DNA from 2 places in the Halobacillus sp. AWH4_228 genome. Region 2 is predicted to be linked to the other one. Evidence: riboswitches for the same ligand, from Rfam matches in the RefSeq annotation. Region 2 holds a riboswitch; the other holds the start of a gene.
What was found. Region 2 has a riboswitch for cobalamin ahead of ACXADP_RS09405 (ABC transporter substrate-binding protein). Riboswitches for the same ligand answer to the same signal wherever they lie in the genome.

Region 1: another riboswitch for cobalamin. It lies ahead of ACXADP_RS19495 (ribonucleoside-diphosphate reductase subunit alpha); the one in region 2 lies ahead of ACXADP_RS09405 (ABC transporter substrate-binding protein).

What each region holds. Positions count from the first base shown of each region.
Region 1 covers NZ_JBSWTE010000001.1:3,775,557-3,786,117, forward strand. The annotation lists gene ACXADP_RS19465 (GNAT family N-acetyltransferase) at 28-477, opposite strand; gene ACXADP_RS19470 (DUF2254 domain-containing protein) at 597-1,973, shown strand; gene ACXADP_RS19475 (cation diffusion facilitator family transporter) at 2,100-2,984, shown strand; gene ACXADP_RS19480 (pyridoxamine 5'-phosphate oxidase family protein) at 3,020-3,445, opposite strand; gene ACXADP_RS19485 (alpha/beta hydrolase) at 3,655-4,545, shown strand; gene ACXADP_RS19490 (class I SAM-dependent methyltransferase) at 4,580-5,263, opposite strand; cobalamin riboswitch at 5,455-5,628, shown strand; gene ACXADP_RS19495 (ribonucleoside-diphosphate reductase subunit alpha) at 5,762-7,993, shown strand; gene ACXADP_RS19500 (ribonucleotide-diphosphate reductase subunit beta) at 8,011-9,048, shown strand; gene ACXADP_RS19505 (P-II family nitrogen regulator) at 9,236-9,577, shown strand; gene ACXADP_RS19510 (ammonium transporter) at 9,602-10,561, shown strand, end outside.
Region 2 covers NZ_JBSWTE010000001.1:1,870,512-1,881,072, reverse strand. The annotation lists gene ACXADP_RS09445 (histidine phosphatase family protein) at 1-332, opposite strand, end outside; gene ACXADP_RS09440 (adenosylcobinamide-GDP ribazoletransferase) at 290-1,084, opposite strand; gene ACXADP_RS09435 (cobyric acid synthase) at 1,081-2,547, opposite strand; gene ACXADP_RS09430 (bifunctional adenosylcobinamide kinase/adenosylcobinamide-phosphate guanylyltransferase) at 2,544-3,035, opposite strand; gene cobD (threonine-phosphate decarboxylase CobD) at 3,068-4,153, opposite strand; gene cbiB (adenosylcobinamide-phosphate synthase CbiB) at 4,119-5,087, opposite strand; gene ACXADP_RS09415 (adenosylcobinamide amidohydrolase) at 5,087-6,556, opposite strand; gene ACXADP_RS09410 (FecCD family ABC transporter permease) at 6,553-7,617, opposite strand; gene ACXADP_RS09405 (ABC transporter substrate-binding protein) at 7,580-8,575, opposite strand; cobalamin riboswitch at 8,703-8,893, opposite strand; gene ACXADP_RS09400 (class D sortase) at 8,999-9,646, opposite strand; gene ACXADP_RS09395 (DUF6612 family protein) at 9,713-10,561, opposite strand, start outside.

The sequences.
Region 1 (10,561 bases), 1.9 Mb from region 2:
TGGATGCCTTTCAAACATTTGGACACTTTACAAATTCTTCTTCATATCCACGTGGGGAATGCCGTCTTCAAGATAGACGCCGGTCATTTCCTCAAATCCGAAAGAAGCGTAAAACCCTCTTAAATGTTCCTGTCCTGAAAGCCAAATGTGATCGGTATGGTAATTCGTTTCGACAGCTTGAATGGCCTTATCCATCAACTTCCGTGCCGTTCCTTTTCCACGATAATCCTTATGTACAATGACACGGCCGATGCTGTAGGAGTTATTATCCTCAACCGGGGGGACGATCCGGCAGTAAGCAGCCACTCTTCCTTCACCCTCCATCCAGATGTGCAGGCATTCGGGGTCACGTCCGTCAATTTCCGGATACGGACATTCCTGCTCTACGACGAATACCTCGACGCGTAATTTCAAGATGCTGTACAGTTCCTCCTTTGTCAGCTGCTCATACGTTTTTTCCATCCAGTTCAAGTCCATTCCTGATCACTCTCCCTCTATTTTCCTACAATTATGACGGTTTTAACAAAAGAAGGAAAGGGAATTATAAAGTGGTCTCTTTCATAACGATTCCACCCAAAAAAAAGGAGGGAACACCCATGCTTTTGAAGATACTCCCGATATCTTTACGTAAATATTTTGAGATGTCGAAGCGTCAGCGGAAACATGAAATCCAAATGACCATTTGGTATATGCCGCTCATTTATATTGCCGCTTCGATTCTTTTCGTCATAGCCACCCTGTATCTGGACTTGTCTTTTCAGCTGGAACAATATACACATGAGTTCTTCCGGATTAATGCCGATATCACACGAATGCTCGTCAGTACGCTGATCGGCGGAATTCTTACATTGAGTGCCTTTACATTGAACTCCCTGCTTGTTGTGCTTACAACTTTCAGCGGACAATTCTCTCCAAGGATGCTTATTAACTTTGTTTCTGATAAACGGACCCAGCACGCTCTGGGTATTTTTAATGGGAACTTTGTTTACGTGCTTCTTGTATTTCTTTTCATCGGGAATACCGAATATGAGTATTTTGTGGCCGTCCCGACCATTACGATTCTAATGGCCTTTACTTCATCTGTGACGTTTATTTACTTCATCAACCATGCGACAACATGGATGCAGGTACATAACATCACGGACTCCATGAAGCAGTCATCGGAGAAAATCATCAATCAGACACTCCGAAAAGACCTTGAAGCTCACCGCTGTGAAAACCCGGACAATCTGCTGGAGGATTATCAGGAAAAGACGTTCCCTATCAGTGCTGTTCAATCCGGATATGTCCAGCTTGTCGATTACCAGACGATGATCGAAGAAGCTCGGAAAGATAACATTATCGTTCAATTCAAAGCACAGGTCGGTGATTATATCCTGCGGGGAAATGAACTGATCAGCTACTGGGGGCCTGGAGCTGATCATATCGAAAAGGAGAAATACATCCGGATGATCAGCATCGGCTATAAGGAGACGGAGCTGCAGGACCTGCAGATGGGGATGCATAAGCTTGCCGAAATTGCGATCAAATCCATCAGCAATGATGATCCCAAAACGGCTTCCAATACCATTTACCGCATGTCAGAACTGATGCTCACCGTCGAAGATTATATTACCTTCACCCCTTACTTGATGGATAAGGACGGGCAGGTTCGTGTCATCCTGCTTTCCGAATCCTTTGAGTACTACATCTACCGGGGTTTCGGCTATATCCGGCATTATGCCCGGGACAACCATCTGATTATTACCGACCTTGTCGGTTCAATCGCATCTATTGCTGAATCCATTGATGAATCCAAACACGAAATGCTTTGGGAATTTGCCTGCAATACAATTGATCACATTGAAGAGAAAGTCATTTATGAACTCGACAAAACCTTCCTGCTTCAAGAGATGGAGAGGCTAGCCATGACGACAGGGCATAAGCTTGACTATTACCATATCTACCGACGTTTTTACCCAGTCGATGGCTGAAAGGCATGGCAGGAGAAGAGGAGTCTCCCCCCCTCAGGGGGAACGATGGAAAATCGTTTGACAACCTCTTCTTCTTTGCTTATTTTTAATATATGAACATATATTCATATAAAGGGAGGTTTAAGGATGGGTCATCACCATCATCATCACGCAGACTCGATAACCGGAAAAATCAAAACCGCTTTCTTTCTGAATTTCGCTTTTACCATAATTGAAATCATCGGCGGATTGTTAACGAATAGTATGGCGATATTATCCGATGCGCTGCATGACCTCGGAGACTCGCTATCTCTAGGCCTTGCATGGTTTTTACAGAAGTTCTCCAAAAAAAGAACATCCGAAAGCTTTTCCTTCGGCTACCGGCGCTTCTCCCTTCTGGCCGCTCTTATCAATAGTATCGTCCTGATCGTAGGATCCATTTTCATATTCGTCGAAGCCGTTCCCCGGCTTTTCGATCCCCCTGAACCCCATGCCGGGGGGATGCTGGCCGTGGCCATTCTCGGCATCGTCATTAACGGAGCTGCCGTTTTCCGTCTGCGCGGCGGGGATTCCATGAACCAGAAAGTTCTGACATGGCACCTTCTTGAGGATGTCCTCGGGTGGATCGCTGTTCTCATCGCCAGTGTTATCATGATGTTCTTTGACGTACCGATCCTGGACCCTGTGGCTTCCATTGGAATCACGCTGTTTATTTTGTATAATGTCGTCAAAAATCTTGTCCAAACGATGAAGCTGTTTCTGGAAGCTGTTCCATCTGATGTGGACCTTAAACAAATCATCAAAAAAATCGATGACCTTCCAGGGGTGTTATCCAGCCATCATACCCACCTGTGGTCTCTTGATGGGGAAAACCATGCTTTTTCCACCCACGTAGTCGTGGCAGGAAATGCGGGGAAACAGGAGATCTGTTCCATTAAGGAAGGGGTAAAAAACACACTGACATCCATCCAGCTGGAGCACATAACAATTGAAGTTGAATACGAAGACGATCCATGTGGGCTGGAAACCTAAAAACAGCAGGCTCGACAGCCTGCTGTTTGTTGTTCTTATAATTCCAGGGTTTCCGGTGTATGGGAACCTTTGTTCATGTAACGGATCGTTTCCGGGAGGATTTCAAGAACGACAAATTCAGGATCATCCTTGCCATCGAACCATCGTGTCATCTCATCATTCCAAATCCACTCTTTAATCTCCTGATCACTGCGGATTTTCGCCTGCCCTTGTACTTCCAGGTAGGTATCGCCGTAGCCTTCTCCTTCATATCCCAGAAGGATATGAACGTGTGGATTTCCCTCGATCTCCTCCGCTTTATGTGTTTCCTTGCTCGTCGGGGTGAAAAACGTGAAATTCTCGTCGTTGAAAAAAGTCATGTAACGGGTGTGCGGTTTGCTGTCCTTTACCGTAGCCAGTGTTCCAACTTTATGATTATCCATCAGTTGATGGATCTGCTGCTTCAATTCTTCCTGATTCAATGTCATGCTCCTTTCCACTTTTCATTTCTTTGATTTCACAGTCAGTTTTCCCCGAAATAATGGAAGTAAACCAAAAAGTGTGCCGGGATAAATCATTGACATGAAGTTCACACCACCGGGGTATAGTACATCTATGCGCAGCGCCCACCCGGGTCTGTGCTAAAATAAAAAGAAACGATCATCTAACAGAAGGAACAGGAGGAAGTGTGTTGAATCGGCAGCTGTTTACAAAAAAATGGAGCCTCATTTTCATAGGCTCGGTTTTTATCGGTCTTCTCATATTTTTTATAAGCGCAAAATCAAGCAGCTCTGAACCGGTGGAACGCTCTGAGCTGACACCGACATTGTTTGTACATGGATATAAAGGCGGCCCGCGCAGCTTTCAGTCGATGATAGACCGGATGGAAAACCTTCAATGGGGGAAAAAACATATGACCATTTATGTTTCTGCATCCGGTATGGTATCGATTCAAGGAAACTTCTCCAGTACACCCCGCCCATTTGTCCAGGTACTTTTCGAAAACAACCGGGCAAGCATCCAGGACCAGACGTACTGGCTTCAGCAGGTGATGAAGAAGCTGCGGACGGAACATAAGATCCAGCAGGTGAATCTAGTCGGTCATTCGATGGGCGGCCTGGCTTCTGCCGGGTACCTCATGTCAGAGTCCGACCTGCCGGCGCCCAAGGTCGAAAAACTGGCCGTCATTGCAAGTCCGTTCAATGGCATTAAAAAGGAAGGCTACTTTGCGTCCAACTACGGGGAGGCGACCACAGATCTCCAGCCCGGGTCAGAAGCTCTCCGACAAATGGAAGAAAACAAGGAAAACTTCCCGCCCGAAATTGAAGTGCTTGCCATTGCGGGCGTCATCAACGGAACGGAACCGGAAGAAGACCATTGGGATGGACTCGTCCACTCTTCCAGTGTCAGCAGACTGGAGAAGATTGTTCCCTTCGGTCAGTACAAAGAGGAGCTGATTTTCAACAATCTGGCCACACATTCCGGTCTGCATGAGCTTGCAGAAGTGGACCGGATGCTTGCCGTTTTCCTTTGGGATGAAACGGACGAAGATAACCTTAACTCTTTTGACGAGCATTTATAGTCCACACTCCCGGCACCTGTTCATAGGTGCCGGTTTATTTTTTCTCCAAAATGAACAGCCACATAAATGTCAGCGCCTGCTTCAAATCCTCATCAAGATCGGCAAGCAGGTGAGGTTCCACCCCTCTTTTATAAACGCCTTCTCCATCGATCACTTCCCAGCCATTTTCAACAGCCAGCTGCTGTAATTCCCATGGCATCATCGTATTGCAGATCACTTTTTCCCCATACAGCCTTCGGTAGCTGTTCACTCTCGGCATTGCTGTCGGGCCAAGAAGCCCTATACAGAGGCGTCCACCCGGCTTCAGCACCCGCTTCATTTCCTCCAGCCCCGCTGCAGGTACTTCTGTCCATTCCAGTGAATTAACAGCCATTCCGCCATCGAACTGTTCATCTTCAAAAGGCAGATCCGCCAAATCGCCCTGCACAAACCTCAGCTGCGCATGATCGTCCACCCGTTGATTGGCCTTGTTCACCATATCTTTGGAAAGGTCCACGCCTGTCACATCATACCCTTCCTTGGATAACATATAGGAACCGTATCCATCTCCACAGCCAAGGTCCGCAATTGTGCCGGCCGGCAGATATTTTTTCACAAAAGGGACAATGCTCTTCCTGCTTCCCTCTTCCCACATGGTGCGGCTCTTTTCTTCCCACATATCTGAACGGCTGTCCCATTGGCGTTCTGCTTCCTTATGCCAGTTAAATGTTTCACTCATTCTGAACCCTCCTGAAAAATTTTTCTCCCACTTTCATTATAGTATATAAAACCGCGCCACTCACTGGTTTCCCTTATCGAAAAAGGGGAATCCTACCAACCATCCAAAAGAAAAGAGTTGCATGATTCATCCACCCACGTTATGATAAAAACACTAGATAAGCTATTAAACAACAACAAAAACACTATATATAGTATGAACGAATCGAAGATGCCACAAGGCTTAATAGGGAATCCGGTGAAAAACCGGAGCTGCCCCCGCAACTGTCAGCACTCGCGAAACGGTAAAACCACTGTGCCACGCACGGGAAGGACCGGAGTAAGAACGAGTGTCAGCCAGGAGACCTGTCTTCATTCGTCGCAGTTTCAACTTCTTCGGGGATTGAGAAGATGAAGCGATGAAATGAAAGAGCCTTGTCTCTTCCTTTTTTTCGTTTCATGGTTTCATCCGCTCACCCCCAAAGAGCGGTTTTTTTTATGAAAAAAAAGGAGTGACACTATGGCTGCCACATTAACGACGACAAGCTGGACGGACAAGATTCAACAATGGAAGGACGACTTTCCTCAGCTTCCCCTGGACGATTTTTTAGAAAAGCAGTCTTCACAGATCGCAGACAAACCCTATGATGAACAGGCAGATGCCCTTATCCTCGAGTGCCTCGCCGAAATAGATGAAGCGGCACCGGACTGGACTTATGCGGCCAGCCGGATCCTGCTCACCCGTATGTACGAAGCCTCTGCAGGGAACCGCAGCACAACGAAGGCCTATCAAAATTTTCATGGCTTGATTGAGACGTTGATCGAGAAACAGATTTACACACACAAGCTGCTCACTTATTACAAAAAAGAAGAACTGGATGAACTGGAACAGGTTATCACGCCGGAACGGGATCACTTATTTACGTATATCGGTCTGAAAACGCTGTCGGACCGTTATTTGGCAAAAAGTAAGTCCGGGGAGATTTTCGAGCTCCCTCAAGAGCGTTTTATGATTATTGCCATGGTTTTAATGGCTCAGGAAGATGAAAACAAGCGTCTCTCTCTTGTGAAGGAAGCGTACTGGGCTCTCAGTCACCTGTACATGACCGTTGCTACCCCGACCCTTTCCAACGCCGGAAAGAGATATGGACAGTTAAGCTCCTGTTTCATTGATACCATCGATGATTCCCTCCAGTCCATCTATGACAGCAACACAGACATTGCCAATTTGAGCAAGCATGGCGGGGGCATCGGTGTATACTTAGGTAAAATCCGCAGCCGCGGCAGCGATATCCGTGGATTCAAAGGCGTTTCCTCAGGGGTCCTTCCATGGATGAAACAGTTGAACAACACCGCGGTCAGCGTGGATCAGCTCGGCCAGCGTCAGGGAGCGGTCGCCGTGTATCTGGACATATGGCATAAGGATATCTTCCCGTTTCTGGACAGCCGGCTGAACAACGGAGATGAACGTCAGCGCACCCACGATTTGTTTACAGGGGTATCCATCCCCGACTTATTTATGGAAGCGGTGGAAAACCGGGAGGACTGGTATTTATTCGATCCTCACGAAGTTCGTACGGTTATGGGCTTTTCTCTGGAAGACCACTTTGATGAACATAAAGGAGCCGGTTCTTTCCGGGAAAAATACCAGGCCTGTATCGAAAACCCTGATTTGTCCAGGGAAAAAGTACCCGCCATTGAAATTATGAAGCGGATCATGATCGGTCAGCTGGAAACCGGGACCCCTTACATGTTCTATCGGGATGAAGTGAACCGTATGAACCCCAACAGCCATCAGGGCATGGTTTACTGCAGTAACCTTTGTACAGAAATTGCCCAGAATCAAAAAGCGACTGTGCAGGAGGAACAGTATGTCGAGGACGGAAAAATCATTTCGGTAAAAACCCCGGGGGATTTTGTCGTCTGTAACCTGTCCAGTGTCAACTTAGGCCGTGCCGTTCCTGCGGGCGTTATGAAGCGCCTCGTAAGCATCCAGGTTCGTATGCTGGATAATGTCATTGAACAAAATACGATTCCTGTCCTTCAAGCGCAGTTAACAAACCATTCCTACCGCGGCGTCGGTCTCGGTACCTTCGGCTGGGCACACCTTCTCGCCAAGAAGCAGCTGGACTGGGAATCAGATGAGGCTCTCGGATATACATCGGAGGTATATGAAGCGCTTGCCTATCACGCCATTGAAGCAAGCAGTGAGCTGGCCGCTGAAAAAGGAAGCTATCCATATTTCGAGGGATCCGACTGGGAAACCGGAGAATTTTTTGTTAAACGGTCGTTTGACCAGGAAGGCACGTGGAACTGGAAAGCCCTGCAGAAGAAAGTCTCCCAGCAAGGCATGAGAAACGGTTATTTGATGGCTGTGGCGCCAAACTCCAGTACCTCCTTAATTGCCGGCAGTACAGCAAGTATTGATCCGGTATTCAAGAAATTCTACTCCGAAGAAAAGAAAAATTATAAAATCCCGGTGACAGCTCCCGAACTGAACCATGAAACCTACGGGTACTATCCATCCGCTTATGATGTGGATCAGCACGCAAGCATCCGCCAGAACGGCATCCGCCAGAAATATATCGATCAGTCCATTTCCTTCAACCTGTATGTCAGAAATACCATTCAGGCCAAGGAACTGCTTGCGCTGCATATGGATGCATGGAAAAACGGTCTGAAAACCACTTACTATACCCGCTCCACTTCAAGTTCCGGAGACTTTGATGCTTGTGAAAGCTGCTCATCGTAAAAAGGAGACCAAGACTTATGGAAACATTAAACAAACGAAAGTTAGTCGACCACGAAGCACCTAATGCGTCCACCGGAATCGTCAACGGACGCAGCTCCAATATATTGAACTGGGATGACACCCGCTATCCGTGGGCCTACCCGATGTATAAAACGATGCTCGCCAACTTCTGGATTCCGAGTGAAATCAACATGAGCAACGACCTGAAGCAGTGGCCGGAGCTGAGCGCCCAGGAACAGGAATCATTCAAGAAGATTATCGGTCTGCTCGCTTTTCTGGATTCGGTCCAGACTGATTACTCAGGAAAAATCTCGGATTATCTAACCGATTCCAGTTTGTCCGCTCTCATGCAGGTGCTGGCGTTCCAGGAAGTTGTCCATAACCAGTCCTACTCTTATGTCCTGTCCTCCCTCGTAGACCAACAGGAACAGGAAAAGATTTTTGAATACTGGAAGCACGATGACGTCCTGATGGAGCGCAATCAGTTCATTACCGACGGCTATCAGGATTTCATTGATGCCCCCTCCCTGGATTCCTTTTTGAAATCTATCGTCTATGACGTTGTCCTGGAAGGACTCTTTTTCTATGCCGGGTTCGCCTTTTTCTATAACCTTGCCCGTAATCAGAAAATGGTCTCCACCAGTACGATGATCAACTACATTAATCGCGATGAACAGATTCACGTGAGCTTGTTCACGCGGATATTCAATGAGACGTTGAATGAAAACCCTCAGCTTGATGCCGATGCTTACCGTGAATTCGCGAAAGAAACGTTTAAAACAGCGACAGAGCTTGAGATCAAATGGGGACGCCACCTTATCGGAGATCAGTTTCCGGGCATACCGATGGATGATCTTGAAGATTATATCCGCTATATCGCAAACAAACGGTGCCGGATGCTTGGCACGGATAAGCCTTACCCTGAACAGGATACAAATCCATTCAAGTGGATCCGTGCCTATCAGGACGTGGATGAAGGAAAATCGGATTTCTTCGAACAGAAATCCAGGCAATATACAAAAGTATCCGATACGAACGGATTTGATGACTTATAAGCCTGCCGAAAAGCCTGCCGGGGACCCTTGCGTTCCGGCAGGCTTTTTTCTCCCCTCACGAACATGTCAACTTTCCTTACATATTTACAATAAAGGTATTGATTTTTCAGAATATTTCTTATATAGTAAATAACAACTACTACGCATGTCATATTTCCTGACATGAATATGAGGAGGAAATGAGCTTATGAAAAAGGTCGAAGCCATCATCCGTCCCGAAGCTTTCCAAGAGCTCCGGCAGCAGCTGGACGCCCTCGGAGTCAAGGGGCTTACCGTTTCAGAAGTAGCTGGATGCGGTCAACAGAAAGGTCAGGAAGGAATCTTCCGAGGGAACCGTTTTGAAATTAAATTGTACCCGAAGGTTAAGGTTGAAATGGTCATTGAGAACCACGAGCTCGGCTCTGTCGTTGATGTCATCCTGGAAGCCTGCGCTACTGATGAAGTCGGGGATGGGAAAATATTCGTATCCACCATCGATGAGGTCTTCCGGATCCGGACAGGGGAAACTGGCAAACAGGCACTTATTTAATTTATAGGAGAGGACGATCCATTTATGAAGAAAGTTATTCCTTTATCACTGCTGGCTCTTTTCAGCTTTCCTGTCGCCGCCAGCGCTCAGACGACCGTAACCGCTGAATCTGTACTTCAATCCGTTGATATGGCCTGGGTAATGATTGCCGCCTTTTTAGTATTCTTTATGCACGCAGGCTTTGCGATGGTCGAATCCGGATTCACACGCTCGAAGAACGCTTTAAACATCCTCATGAAAAACTTCATGACAATGTCGATAGCCGCTGTTCTCTATTTCATTGTTGGTTACGGCATCATGTTCGGATCGTCCGGAGGCGGCCTCATCGGTCTAGACGGCTTCCTATTATCCGGACAGGAGGATCAAATCGGATTCTTCGTCTTCCAGGCTGTCTTTGCCGCTACCTGTGCAACCATCATTTCAGGTGCTGTAGCGGAACGTATTAAACTGGGATCCTACCTTTTACTTACGATTGTCATGACTGGTTTCATATATCCTGTTGTCGGCCACTGGGTATGGGGTGGAGGCTGGCTCGCTGAACTTGGGTTCGTAGACTTTGCCGGGTCCACCGTCGTCCACCTCACGGGCGCCCTGGGTGCGGTCACGGCCGTTCTATTCCTCGGACCTCGTATCGGGAAATACAGTGGAAAAACCGTGAATGTCATTCCTGGACATAACATCCCTCTCGGCGCTCTCGGTGTTTTCATCCTATGGTTTGGCTGGTTCGGGTTCAACGGCGGAAGCACACTGGCTGCCGACCCTTCCCTCGTCCCTTCTGTCATTGCAACTACACTGCTGTCCGCTTCTGCCGGTGTACTCGGGTCAGGTTTCTACTCGTATGCGAAGTTCAAACGTATCGACGCCTCCCTGACATTAAACGGCGCCCTTGCCGGCCTTGTCGGGATCACAGCCGGCACAGCAAACGTTTCCCTGGCCGGAGCCATTGTGATCGGGTTGATTGCCGGTGTCATTCTCGTGGAGGCC
Region 2 (10,561 bases):
AACCGGTCCGGCCGGGACACCCACGCCCTATAGAGGTCATTATCCCTTAAATCCTCATACGTGCAGGTTTCCCAGTCACCGAAATGGATTTCCCTGAGAGAAGAACTTCTTCCGTATCGACAGCCGGGGAACAACAGCTCCGTCGTTTCCACGCAGCGAAGCAGATCACTGCTGAAAACCAATCCCATATCAGGGAGCTGATCCTTGAACATTTGTACACTTGTTTTCCCCTCTTCAAGAAGCGGAACATCACTCCAGCCGATATATTGTCTCTGCTTGTTTCCATCGGTTAATCCATGACGGATAAAATAGAGATCCACCATACGATCCATAACAGTGTTTCCCCTCCTTCCACCGTTGCACCTAATACATCCCCCGTCATTCCCCCGAACGAACGGATAGATCCATTCCGGAAAAGCCAATACATCAAAAAAGCTGCTGAAAACGAGAGGACGGCCGGAATCCAGAACAGATGATATCCAGCAATGAATACGGCCACCCAGATAAGGTTCTGCAAAAGACTGATGATCCATAGTTTTTTTTCATAAGCTGACTGAAAAAGCACGCACAGCCCCTCCTGCTTGGCAGGAGGTGTCCAGGCAAAATGATAAAGAAGGATACTTCTGCTGATCCATGGAAGGACAAGGAGGCCGAAAGCAAATGCAGCAAAGGATACATGCAGGGTTTCCATTAAAAACAGGAAGCGGACGGAAAGGAGAAGGAGAACGGAAAGGACGCCGAAAGCCCCCGTGCGTGGATCACTCATGATCTCCAACCGTTTATCGATGGATTGGTAGGAGAAGAAAGCATCTCCTGTATCCATCCACCCATCCAGATGAATGCCTCCAGTGAACACACCGCTGATAATCAAAGCTGAGAGCGCGATCCCTTCATTAGACATAGGCGTATACACATCCAGCAGAAAGGAAACCCCCAATGCGCATCCTCCGGCGGCAAGCCCGACCCAGGGCAGACTCACCATGGCTCCCCTCAACTGCCTTCCCTCCATCGGCAGCTCACGACGGACAGGTAAAATGGAGAAGAATTGAAAGGCCAGAAGAAATCCTTGAATCCATGCCTTCATGGTACAAGCTCCTCCCCATTTAATAAGCGCAGGAGCGCATCGGTATCCACTTCTGCAGCTAATTCATCCGCTGCTTTGTCATAAGGGTCTTCTTCCTGATCTGCTTCAGGAAGGACCGGAAGATTCTTTTCTTTACGGAGCCTGTTCAACCAGTCTGTTCGAAAGCCATCATTATGGAACACATGATGCAGATGGGTGCCTATTACTCTGCCATCATTCCAGACTGCACCTTCATCACGGCTGTTAAATGTGAACAAAGCTGGAACTTCGTCTTCAGCGGTGACTTCTCCGAGGTGAATTTCATACCCTTCAATAGACTGGGGTCCGAAACCACTGGAAGCGTGCACTTCTCCCCGGACCTGCCTCGTCTGCTTGTCGGTATGAAACACCGACCTCATTGGCAGGATGGACAGTCCTTCATGGGAACCGTGTTGGTCTGTCAGCTGGCGGGTAAGCATTTGATAGCCTCCGCATATCCCTGCCGCTGTCCCTCCCCGGTGTATATAAGAGGTCAAAGCTTCGGCCAGACCTTTGTTTTGCACCGCTTTCAGGTCTTCGATCGTACTTCTTGTCCCCGGAAGAAGGACAGCATCTGGACATCCGAATTCTTCCTTACTGTACACATAGCGGATACTGACATCCTTTTCCCTATAGAACGGATCGACATCTGTAAAATTGGAAACGTAGGGAAAAACGATGACGGCAAGATCCAGAGACTTGGTACCTGTGGACGCCTTAGGGGGACGTAATGATAAGGAATCCTCCGCTTCAATATGATGTTCGATATGCGGAAGAACCCCGAGGATAGGGAGCCCCGTATAGGTTTCGAGCCACTTCCGCCCATCTTCGAACAAGGCAGGATCCCCACGGAATTTATTGATGAGGATCCCTTTGACCCTATCCCTGTGATGCGGGGGAAGCAGTTCCAGCGTACCGACGATGGATGCAAAAACCCCGCCCCTGTCGATATCCGCTGTCAGCAGGACCGGAACGTCAGCAAGGTCGGCGACAGCCATATTCACAAGCTCCCGGTCATTTAAATTCACTTCAACAGGACTTCCGGCTCCTTCAATAACGATATAGTCAAAAGAGTTATTCAGTTTGTCAAGGCTCTGCTTGATAGCTTGAAGCCCTTCTTCATAAAAGGCAGCCCGGTAATTACTCCCTGAGAATGTCTTCATAGACTTTCCAAGACAGATGACTTCCGCATCCTGATCGTTTCTCGGTTTTAAAAGGATTGGATTCATTTCCGGAAGGGCCGGTGTCCTGCACGCCTCTGCCTGGACTCCCTGGGCCCTGCCGATCTCCGTTCCCCAATTGGTTACATAGGAATTATTCGACATGTTCTGCGACTTAAACGGCGCCACTCGATATCCCTGATTGGAGAGCCACCGGCAGATTGCGGTTACAATGAAACTCTTTCCTACATTGGAAGCTGTTCCTTGTATCATTAGTCCCTTCATAGCTGTTGCCCCTTTTTAAGCCGGGCGTGGCCGAACTGCATATGATAGACAAGCTCGGCCATATCAACCAGTTTTACATGGAGGGTTCCCAGCAGTTGTAAATATTCTTCAATCACAGGCGGATGATCGGAAGCATCCGAAAATAGATCATTGGAAACAACGATCAGATGACCTGCCCGTTCATTTAAATGAATGATTTCACCCAGGATCGCGGCCACAAGGTCATCCACACAGGTATCCCCGTCCATCTTCACCCATTCATTCGTCGCCCAGGTCGTTAAACAGTCCAGGATGACAACGCTGCCATCGGGAAAAGAAGCTTCCGATGGTTGGACTGGATGCTCATGAAGAACCCATGTAGATAACGAATTTTCCCTGGCCTTTTGATGATAATCAATCCGGTGCTGCATTTCTTCATCTGTGTTAACCCCTGCAGCAATATAATGAAGGGTTTCTTCTCCTGTACCCTCAGCTTTCCTCTCCGCCATGCTGCTTTTGCCACTCCTGACACCGCCTATCACTACTGTAAGCATACACTTCTCCATTTTTCCAGAGCTTTGAGAAGCAGGTCATTATCCGCCCGCTGTTTCACGGCCACACGGACAAAGGCTCCGTTCAACCCCTTGAAGTTATTCGTATGCCGGACAGTCACGCCTTCCTGCAGGAGAAAACAGATCATGTCATCGGCCTGGCTGTGGAAAGGGTCTCTCATGAGAAAGAAGTTCGTTTCCGTGGATAAAGGAGTGTAGCCCAGCCTCTTCAATTGTAAAAAGAGGAAAGCTTTCTCCCTGGACAGATCAGCAGCTGTCTGCCGGGCGAATCCTTGCTGACTCAAACAATACATGCCCGCTTCCTCAGCAAGTGCGTTGACACTCCACTCCGGCTGCAGGCGCTTCAGTGCTTCAACCACCTTTGCCTCTCCCATTACATAACCGAGGCGGAGTCCGGGTATGCTGTACATTTTTGTGAGGGAGCGAAGAAGAAGAACATTCGGAAATTCAAACAAGTCGGGTGAGAAGAAAGGCTCTCCTGAAACAAAATCATAAAAAGCCTCATCAATCACGACCTGAACGTCGTTGAATTTACAGAGTTTTAACAACCCATACAATACATCAGGCTGATAGGTTCTACCTGTCGGATTGTTGGGATGACAAAGTATGAATAGATCCAGGCTCGGGAGGTGTGGAAGAATATCTGGAATAAAGAGATGAAAGTTCCTCTCTTCCGATACATAAAAGTTGACGATGTCACAACCATACGCTTCACACGCTTTTTCGTATTCGGAAAAGGTTGGTTGAATAATCCCCACCCGCCTGCCCTGCCAAAATCGGGCAATCATATGAATAAGTTCAGAAGCTCCGTTGCCGACGAGTACCTTTTCTTCCGGCAGATCCTGCATCAAAGCAATTCGTTCTGTAAGCCGCTTTTGCTCAGGATCGGGGTATTCATGGATCAAATCCAGATGGTGTGCCATATGACCCTTCAACCCGGCCGGAGACCCGTATGGATTTGTATTCACGCTGAAATCCGTAATCGTTTCTTTAGGTATTTTCCCCTGCATTTGATAAAGTTTATAAGGATTTGCACCATGAGACGGCCAGTTCAAACCCAATCCCCCCTAACCAGAGCAGGACAATCCATGCTGCCACCGTCCGTGTTAACAGTACATTGACCTGCTTGATTTGTATGTCTGTCAATTCATGATGAGGAAAACCAATATACGGGCGGAATGACTTTTCCCCAAAATACGTATTTTCTCCACCTAAACGTACGCCAAGCGATAAAGCGGCGGCGGCTTCCCCCCAGCCACTGTTCGGACTTGGATGATGCGAGGCCTGAGAAGACAGGTGATGGAACCTCCACCGCTTTTCACGGGCTGTTCCATTGGAAACGATGAGCGTCACGCAAGCCGTCAGCCGGCTTGGGATATAGTTAAATAAATCATCCATTTTCGCTGATACATACCCGAAGGCTTTGTATCGCTCTGTTTTGTAGCCGACCATTGAATCACACGTATTCACCGCCCGATACAACACAGCGAGTGGTGCCCCACCGATCAAAGCGTAAAAAAGGGGTGCCGTAACACCGTCACTTACATTTTCCGCCACCGTTTCGACCGTACCACGGACAAGCTCCCTCTCTTCAAGATGGCCCGTATCCCGGCCGACAATCCACCCAAGCTCCCGACGTGCAGTCTCCCAATCCCCTTCCCTCAAAGGAAGATAGACGTTAAGAGCGGCTTCTTTCAGCCCTTTTCCTGCAATCGTCGTCCATATAAGAAGCCCTTCTACAATGACGGACGCGGAATGACTCCATAAAGCGGCAGCGGCTGCCATCCCCCATGCAGTCAGAAAAGCGGAACCTGTAACGACAATCCAAAGAAGCGCTCCTCTCCAAACCTGATACCGGCCCTTGTTCCAGGACTTCTCCAAAACCGCAATAACCTTTCCCATCCCTGTAACAGGATGAGGCATCTTTGTGGGATCTCCAAAAAAGAAATCCAGGAGGCATCCTAATGTGAGGGCAAGCAGATGGGAAATCAAAACCCATCTTCTTTTCGATTGAGGTATCGGGCAGCCGCTTCCTTCGTCGCTTTGTATACAGCTGGACCGACCGCTCTGCCTAATGAAGAAATCGTTCCTCCATATTCCAGCATCGCTCCCTGCTGTGTGCCTGCGATTAAAACACTATCTGTAGAGGTGCCTGTTGCCGCCGTACCCGTTACAGGATCGTTAACAGCCATATCCATCAGAGCCCTCACCTTAGCCTCTGTTGCGGTCATCAGGCTTTGAGCATAGGCCTGTTCAGATAAATGTCCGTCTATGAACACCCAGGTATTGATCGTCCCCGGCACAGTTTCTTGTAGATGACTGCTGCCGTGGACGACATCCACAGCGTTCCCTGTTCCTGCTGTGACGACGACGAGCAGCGTAAAATCTTCATTTTCAACAAACTCGGTCGAAAGATCCTCGACGTCCGCCGCTGTCATCATGCCCACGGTCCTGTGGATCTGACAGCCCCATCGCTCCGCTTCTGTCCTCAAATAGCCCCCTGGATCATCACACCGGAAAGAATGGTCTACCTGGACATTGATAAATTCTTCAAACCAGCCGAAGCCGGGATGAAGAACAGCCGACGAATAACACTTCAAAGGTTGACGACTTTTGTAATAGACCCGCTCCTTTGAAACGTCCAACTGATCTGGTGACAGGATGGATTTCGGTTTATCTTCGTTAAAAGAGGGGACGACATTTGTAAACGGCTTCGAAAAGGAGGGGTGAGCATGGACATGGATATCCGATCGGTAGACGGCTGACAGGTGCTGTTCATTCAGCACCACTTCCGGTTCTTGCAGCGCCTTCACCCTTCCTTGATCCAACAACAGGAGACGGTCGCAGTACAGGCTTGCCAAATTCAAGTCATGAAAGATCGCGACGACCGTCAGTCCGTTTTTCAAGGACCACTGTTTTAATGCGTCAAGCATCTGCTTCTGATAACTGAAATCCAGGTGGTTCGTCGGTTCATCCAATAGAAGAATGCGAGGTTTTTGAGCCAGCGCCTGGGCCAGGAAAACACGCTGACGCTCCCCTCCACTAAGGGATAACAGCGACTGGTGCCTGAACTGTGTCACCCCGGTTTGTTCCATCACTTCTTCTGCAATCTGATAATCCTCTCTTGTCCACTGTTTGAAAAGTCCTTTTTGATAAGGGTAGCGGCCTATCAACACAGTCTGCTCCACTGTTGTGGAAAAGGACACATCATGATGCTGGGGAAGGACTGCCATTTCCTTCGCTGTTTCTTTCGCTGTCATACGGCTGATCGGACGGCCCTGAATGGCAACGTCCCCCCTGACTCCCGGCAGCGTCCCGTTTATCGCTTTAAGTAACGTCGTCTTTCCACTGCCGTTCGGACCGAGGATACCAAACATTTCACCCTTAAGTATAGAAAAGGACAGATCATGAAGAATGTCATGGTCGTAACCGGCATAGAGATGTTGCACGTCAATCATGAACTTCTACCTCCTTTTCTTCTTCGGATTAGTATGGCAGCAAACATCGGTGCCCCGATCAGAGCGGTGACCACACCTATAGGAAGCTCGGATGGGGTGACGATTGTTCTGGCCAGTAAATCAGCGAGAATTAGAAATGCACTTCCATTCAAGACACACAGTGGTATTAGATGCCGGTGATCACTACCAAACAACTTCCTGCATATGTGAGGGATAACCAGTCCGACAAATCCGATGGTCCCGGATACGGCAACAGCCGCACCAGTCAAGATAGAGGCCGCAGACAGGACCACGTATTTTTGACGCTCCACATGAACCCCGAGCTGCCTGGCCCGCTCCTCACCAAAGGTCATCGCATTCAGTTCCTGTCCTGTAAATATGAGCAATAGGACTCCACCAACAAAGAAAGGAAGCATCAAATGGACATAATCCCAGCCACGGTTACCGACACTACCAAGCAGCCAGTTGATGATCTGCCGCAGCTCCTCTCCTGTCAAAGAAATCATAAGGGATATGAATGATCCGAGGAATGAGCTGAAGATAATCCCAGTTAAGATGATCGTCGTCATGGACATCGATCGGTCTACAAGCCTGGCAAAACCTACGACGATAAAAATCGTGCAGATCGCTGCCGTAATACTTACGACTGGAAGCGTAAAAGAACCGGCAAAAGGAAGACTTATGCCCAGGAACAAAACCGCAACCGCTCCCACCGACGCCCCTGAAGACACGCCGAGTGTATAGGGATCCGCGAGCGGGTTTTTAAGCAGACCTTGAAAAGCGGCCCCTGATACAGCCAGTGCGCCGCCTACCAATCCTGCAAGAACGACCCTCGGCAGCCGGATCTGCAGAATAATTGCCTGCAGAGTAGGATCTGTCCCTTCAGACACAGGCAAAAATGGAAGCAGCTGCCCGCCGATGATGCGGGCAATAGCTTCGAAGGAAATCGGGACACTGCCAAGGGAAGCCCCGAGAAAAATGCTGAACACTAAAAACAAGACACTGCCAATATAATGTGTCGTCTTATTCGCTAAAAACGTCTGGATAAACGGCTTCTGCAAGTTCCTGAACCCCTTCAACTAAACGTGGACCCGGACGTGTGACAAGATCGGAATGAACATCATAGACTTGTTCTTCCTCTACAGCAGGTACGGTGTCCCAGCCATCCCGGCTTAAAACACTGCCTTGAGGATCTTCTGTGTAATAGCCATACGTCGTAATGATGACGTCCGGCTGCAGTTCAACAATTGCTTCATTGTTCATTTTGAACCAGCCTTCCTGATCCCCGACAACGTTTTCCGCCTGAATAGCAGCCAGCATTTCATTCAAAAATGTGCCTTGTCCACCTGTGTAGATTTCAGGTTCCGGTGACACTTCCACAAATACATCTTTTTTGTCTTCCTCAGCAATCGCAGCCGCCTTTTCTTCAACCGCTTTCAAGTCTTCCTGCATACCAGAGACGATCTCTGAAGCTTTTTCGCTTGTTCCGGTAATATCTCCAATCGTGGCAATCGTTTCATAGACCGTATCGAACGAAGAAGCATCCTTAACGACATAAACGGAAATCCCTGCATCACGAATCTGCTGAAGGGCTTCTTGGGAAGTATGCGCTCCGGAAGCATGAGCAAGGACTACATCCGGCTCAAGTGAAAGGATTTTCTCTACATTCAAATCCTGTCCTCCGATTTTCTCTTTTTCGGCAGCTTCTTCCGGGTAATTGGCGAAATCACTAACCCCGACCACTTCCTCGTTCAAGCCAAGTGCAAACAGGATTTCCCCATTGCTTGGAATTGTACTGATAATATTATCCGGTTCTTCTTCGATGGTTACTTCATTATCCATAGCATCCGTTAAGGTCAATGGATAAGAACCCTCTTCCCCGGACGTTTCATTTTCTTCTGTCGTTTGGTCGGACTGGTCCTCGGAAGACTCTGCATCCTCATTCCCACCTGAAGCACATCCCGCCAGTAGACCGATGACAAATATCACAGCCAGCAGTTTTCTCCATAAATGTTCCATCTTTATTCCTCCCCTTATTCCTTGGAACACAAAAAAACACATCCCCGGAAAAGATGTGCACCATTAGAAAACACCGCAGACGGGTCCCTTCTAATCTTTCGACACACCCTCCTATCCGCGTAGGTTTTTTTGGTGTTTAAAGCAGGCAGGTCTCCTGACTTCAGGTCAACAAGCCCCGCTCCTTCCCATACGTTTTTGCGTACAGTGGATCATCTGCGGGTCTCTCTCTGTTACAGTGGCGGGACCGTGCTGGAATTTCACCAGCTTCCCTATTAAGCAATTGAGTCGTTCAATTGCGCCTGCTTTTCCAATATGTAGTTCATTTCTATTGTAAACGAAATTTGACTAAATTGCTCCCATTTTCTTTTTTTCCGCCGGACTTTATTTAATCCAACCTGCCTGTCAAAGCTGTCCATCCTCTTGTCATAATCCGTCCATTTCACTAACGTGGACCAAAGAAGCTTGAATGATATACCTTTCAGGCGCGTCTCCAACAAAATTAAACGGGTAACAGGTAGTCAGTGTCAATGTCGGCTCCTTCTTATCCACAATGACAGAGCGGTCGTCTGCATCAGTAACCCAGGTCTTCTCTACTTTGTATTCATAACGCTTTTGTTCATACTCATAAAAAAGGGAATCTCCTTGTTTGATATCGCCCAGGTTCGTAAAAACCGTCTCCCGGTGCCCGCTTAACACGGTATGCCCTTTTTCATCAGGAGTGGTGGTCCACTCACTCACATACATGCCGACGCCCCGTTTCAGTGAATCCTCATCCGCGCCCCAGTAAGTGGTGTATCCTTTGTTAAGCATCGGGATGATCAGCCTTCCCATCTCTTCTCCTTTTTCATATGTAGATACTTGCTCACTGTACACCTTCTCTTTCCCTGCCGTTTTACGATCAGGGCCATCCAAGACCGCCATTTCATTTATTTCCGTGGAAGCTTCCTCCCATGTACTGATTTCTTCTTGGGAGACCTTCTCTACTGCACCGGCAGCATTCCACCATTGAAGTCCATAAAACAGAGAGATGGAAAGCCCGATGGTTATGATCCCAATAAGAAATTTATTCACGAAAAAACCTCCTTTTTCATTAATAAAGAAAGGGAGAAGCCGCTGTGCGGCTTCTCTATCTCCTTCTTATGCTGTCTCTTTTCTTCTGTACAAAAGGACGACTCCGGCAGCAGCGGCAGCAAGTGCACCTGCTAATGCGTAAACCGGTTCATTGGAAGACGTGTCTGGAAGCTCACCGCCGGCAGCCTCTTCGAGTGTCTGGGCATCCAGGACTTCCTGAGGAATTTCAATAGAGCCTACCCCATTGAAGTTGGAAAGAGTGACATCAGAAGTCTGACTGATAGTTACAGATTCACCGCTGTCCTCAAACATCATTTTCATGTCCATCATCATACCTGTCATATAATGGTTTTCTTTATCAATGGTTACTTGATAAGAGAAATCTTCAATTTCAACTTTCTCCATCAACTGCTCCATCATCTTCTGCATTTCAGCAGACTGCTCCGAATCCTGCTGACTGCCGGAAGATTGAAGCATTTGCGTGGACATTTTCAATAGTTTTTCGCCGTCACCTTCATAGGTCAGTACATAAGCGTCATCTTCCTCACTGACGGTCATGTCTGAGGCAAGCGGCATCGCTTGGGACATCTGCCCTTCTGCCATCATGGATTTTTGAAGATTTCCAAGATCTCCGGACATTTTCACCCAGCCTTCCTCAGGCACCTGAACGTGATACCCATCCTCCGTCAAATATGATTCCGTTTCCTGACCGGCAATGGTCGTCATCATATGCATTGTAAGAGGATCAAGCATGACATCCGCCTTTGATTCAGATGTCACTTCGGAGTTTTCTCCGCCTTCCATCCCCGGTACTGTCTGTTCAGAAGACGTATGGATCGTATAGCTGTCCAGACCCATCATCGCTTCGTTCGATTTTTTCAAGATGTCTTCCGCACTCCTATCAGCCGCAGCGGC